2 regions of the Lysinibacillus sp. BNK-21 genome follow, and region 2 is predicted to be linked to the other one. Evidence: riboswitches for the same ligand, from Rfam matches in the RefSeq annotation. Region 2 holds a riboswitch; the other holds the start of a gene.
The links. A riboswitch is a leader RNA that binds a small molecule or an ion and turns the genes downstream of it on or off. The one in region 2 is predicted to bind cobalamin.

Region 1 (2,207 bases), 2.1 Mb from region 2:
TAAACATTTTTCGGCGTTTTGACATCCTTCACCTTCGTTTGTACTTCAGCAATTTTCGCTTTAATCTCTTCGTTTAATTTATTTCCTTTATCAGGAACATCCATCACAGCAGCAATTTGTTCGATATCTCCATAAACATCGTCGAAAGTAGTCGCAGATTGAATAACAAACACTTTAATTCCTGCGTCCTCAAGCGGCTTTAGGGCATCCTTATCACCGATTGTATAAGCAATGACAACATCTGGCTTTAACGCTATAATTCTTTCACTGTTAAAGTTCGTAGTATCAGAGACACGTTCAATTTTTTGTGCTTCCTCTGGGTAAGTATCGTACTCAGTTGCTCCTACAATTTTATCGCCAACACCTAAAGCAAACAAAATTTCAGTATTACTTGGTTGTAAAGATACAACTGTTTTTGGTACTTCATTAAACGCTATTTCCACTCCACGGTCATCTGTCACTTTATAGCTTGTTTTCTCTGCTTGTTGTGTATCTTGCGAAGCATCTTTATTTTTTGTATCTTCAGCAGTGCCACAGCCTGCTAATACCAGTGCAAGTAAGAGCACTGATAGCCATTGGAAATTAAATACTTTTTTCATTGTTATTCTCCTTTTTCTTTTTCATTGGGTAGGATTTACTAATAAACGGTATTTCCGCTATTCCAGCTTGCTGATTCATAAAAACAGCCATGACAAAACATACATTAGCTAATAAACCAAGGTAATCGAAAAGAATAGCTGGAACCTCTCGTTCTTCTGATACTTTGTGTAAAGTACGATATGATTTTTTTGCCTCACTGCGACAAAGATGTAAGGCTGCAGCAGCCTCTGTTCCTTGAGGTAAAACAAAACTTTGAATCTCTTCCTTCACATGGCGAACGTAAAAATCATAACGTTCACTTAACCAAGATAAATCCTCTTCAGTTACTGCTAATTTCCCACGTACTGAGCCATTCACATGATAAGCCATAGGTAACATAAGCAATAAATCCTCAGCAACAACTTGAACATCCTCTTTTTTTACCGCAGCTAATGCAACTCCTAGATGTGTTGTCAGGCTATCTGTTCGAATTTCAAAATCGACCGTTGAAGCTTTCTCACGCATAAATGGATAACAAGAATAACGGGCATCTTTTTTCACTTGCTTCCCCCCTATTTTCTATAATGAAAAATTCTTATTTGAAAGGCATAAAAAAGTCGCTCCTTTTTGCAAAGGAACGACAAAAATAACATAATGAGCCATCAAACTAGACAAAGCCTATGTATTTGCCGTATATCCTCCTAGCTTCCGAGAAGTTTTTATACGTTCAAATAAAGGTCGGTCTCCTGGCTTGTACAGTTCGTCACATGAAACGAATGTGTTATAAAGGACCTTCCCATCTTCTTTGAGACAGTGGTAAATCTTTATAATGGCTGCACTTACAGTTGCGGAAACAGCTCCGGTTTTTCACCGGATTCCCGATTATGCTAATTAGCACCTTTATTCTGCAAGAATATTTCATTTGTAAAGCAGTTTATCATATATGCTTCAGAAAAAATAGCTGTACACAGTTTTAAAATATAGCATTATTTCTATTTGAAGAGAAAACCCTAACAAATTTTTACATTATTAAGAAATTTACTATAATAGTCTTTCAATTGCTTTTTCAATATCGAGCTGTGAATCTGTTGGTTCAAAGCGTGCGACGGTCTTACCATTAGCATCTACTAGAAATTTTGTAAAGTTCCAGCGAATATTACGACCATCTAAAAAGCTTGGGGCAAGTTGAACAATTGCTTCTGCCAACATTTTCTCCTGCATACTTGCCTTCCCAAACTCTCGGTAATCCACTTCATGCTTTAAATAATTAAAGAGTGGATGGGTAGCCTCTCCATTTACCTGTACAAGCTCAAAAATCGGGAATGTGACCCCATAGTTTACCTTGCATAGATGCTTAGTTTCCTCCCCATCTTCAGGATTTTGATGGCCAAATTGATCACAAGGGAATCCAAGAACTACAAAATTCTCTTTTCCATATTTATCATACATTTTCTGTAAGTCTTCAAATTGATATGTAAATCGGCATTGGTTTGCCGTGTTAACAATTAACATTGTTTTTCCACGATATGTTTCCATCGATAAAATTTCGCCATTAGGCTTCCGAACTAGATAATTATAAATGCTCATGCATAATCCCCTTTTTTCATTCATTATAGTTGACTATTCTA
Region 2 (2,207 bases):
TTTTTAAGAATTGGATCTTTTGGTCTGCCGTTGTTTCACCGTAATCAATCACGACAACTACCTCTGGGTTGCGGTCTACTGCATCTTCCTTCGACACAGTTGTCCAGCCTGATTCCACATCACCAAAGATATTTTGTCCACCCGCGATTGTCACAAGCTCATTCATAAAGTTTTGACCAGCTGTAAATACATCCTTTTCACCGCTATCAAACACAAGAACACGTAATTTTTCGCTATCTTTTGGTAATTTAGCTTGTACTGCCTCTACATCTTTCGTCATTTGCTCAATTAAAGCTTCGCCACGATCCTCAATACGGAAAATCTTCGCGATATTGCGAATATCAGTGAAAATATCCTCTATTGTTGGCTTTGTCATGTTGGAAGCCGTATGTAAATACGTATGGATGCCTAATTCTTCAAGCTCTTCTGGTGTGCCTACACCCTTTTCGCCAAAGCCACTTTTCCAGCCAGCATATAGGAAATCTGCCTCGGCATCGATGACTTGCTCCTTCGTTGGGTATTGATCGGAAAGAACAGGGACCTTATCGTATGCCTCTTGCAGTGGTTCATAGATTTTATCATCTAAGTAAGCTGTCCCTACCATAGAATCCTCTAAACCAAGTGCTAGCATAATTTCTGTCACATGTTGATTTAAGCTAATCGCTTTTGTTGGTGCTTCCGTATATGTTTGAGTTGTGTCATTATTTTTAATGGTTACTGCTGCTGCCGCCTCAGATGGCTCAACCTTTTCACCTTGTGCAGCTGATTCCGTTTTGTCCTTTGCGTTACAAGCCCCTAAAACAGCGACCAAGGCAATGATCATCATCAACCATATACTTTTCCATTTCTTCATGTCCTTTTCTCCTTTGCTGTTAAAATATAGAAAGAAATCAGAGACTTCTTTACTACTAAGGTAGTTGGAAGGGCATAAAAAAACCCTCTTGTCGCCAAGAGAGTAGCATAGTGAAATAACGGTATCATTACCTTCATCACTATCCCCATCCTCGTGGTTCTTAGTCAAAAAATACATACTGGCAGGTATCCTGGCTTAGGTTCATCATCTATACGCCTTCCCATAGTTTCACTACAGTGGCATGCTGTATAGACTCCCCATTTACAGTTGCGGGACAGCATCGGAATTGCACCGATTTCCCTTTTAAGCAAATGACCAATGCCATTTGCACCAATACGTTCTATAATGGTCAATACTATTGATAGACTAGCAGAAGAAAATTTATCGCGCAATCAGTAGTATGACACTAAAAGTATAATCATCATTATATTAGCACTATTTCGACATAAAGACGAACTATTTTACAAGAAATATAGAAGCTAGTATTCTGTTACAATAAAAAGATAGCATTCTATAGAAACGAGGATTTCTTATGTACAAAACGATCGGTGTACTTGCGCACGTGGATGCAGGAAAAACGACCTTCTCTGAGCAAGTGCTTTTTCATACAAATAGTATTCAAGCACGGGGGCGTGTTGATCATCAGGATACCTTTCTTGATCATCATGAGCTAGAGCGCAGACGGGGCATTACGATATTTGCCGAGCAAGGGCGCATGAATATTGGCGATGATACATACACATTGATTGATACGCCAGGGCATGTCGATTTCTCCCCTGAGATGGAGCGTGCCATTCGTGTGATGGATTATGCCATTATTATCATTAGCGCTGTCGAAGGGATACAGGGCCATACAGAAACAGTGTGGCAACTTTTACGTCAATACCATGTCCCTACCTTCTTCTTTATCAACAAAATGGATCGTGAGGGTGCCAATATGGAGGCCGTCATCAGCCAGCTTCGCAAAGATTGCTCTCAGCATGTATTGCTCATCGATGAGCCACTGCGAGCAGACTATGTATCAAATAATATTATGGAATGGCTGGCGGAGCGCGACGAAAAATTGCTTGATGCCTTTCTAAATGAGTCATTGGAGCATGAACAGTGTCTTGCTCAATTAAAGGAAATGATTAAAAATGAAGGTGCCTTCCCTTGCTTTGCTGGCTCGGCCTTAAAGGATGAGGGCATTCAGGAATTTCTTGACCAGCTCCCGCTGTTAACGGCTTCCCATTTTGACAAGGATGCCCCGTTTGAGGGCGAGGTTTTTAAGATTCGTCATGATGGGCACCAGCGTTTAACCTTTATGAAGGCAACCAAGGGCTCGTTGCATGTACGAGATGAATTTTCATTTGAC

Region 1: it holds a riboswitch for cobalamin, as region 2 does, so the genes downstream of both, ACMGGO_RS00990 (hypothetical protein) here and ACMGGO_RS11735 (ABC transporter substrate-binding protein) in region 2, are expected to answer to the same signal.

What each region holds. Positions count from the first base shown of each region.
Region 1 covers NZ_JBLQTS010000001.1:188,688-190,894, reverse strand. The annotation lists gene ACMGGO_RS00995 (ABC transporter substrate-binding protein) at 1-599, opposite strand, end outside; gene ACMGGO_RS00990 (hypothetical protein) at 583-1,140, opposite strand; cobalamin riboswitch at 1,298-1,496, opposite strand; gene ACMGGO_RS00985 (glutathione peroxidase) at 1,621-2,166, opposite strand.
Region 2 covers NZ_JBLQTS010000001.1:2,312,852-2,315,058, forward strand. The annotation lists gene ACMGGO_RS11735 (ABC transporter substrate-binding protein) at 1-853, opposite strand, end outside; cobalamin riboswitch at 1,016-1,203, opposite strand; gene ACMGGO_RS11740 (elongation factor G) at 1,386-2,207, shown strand, end outside.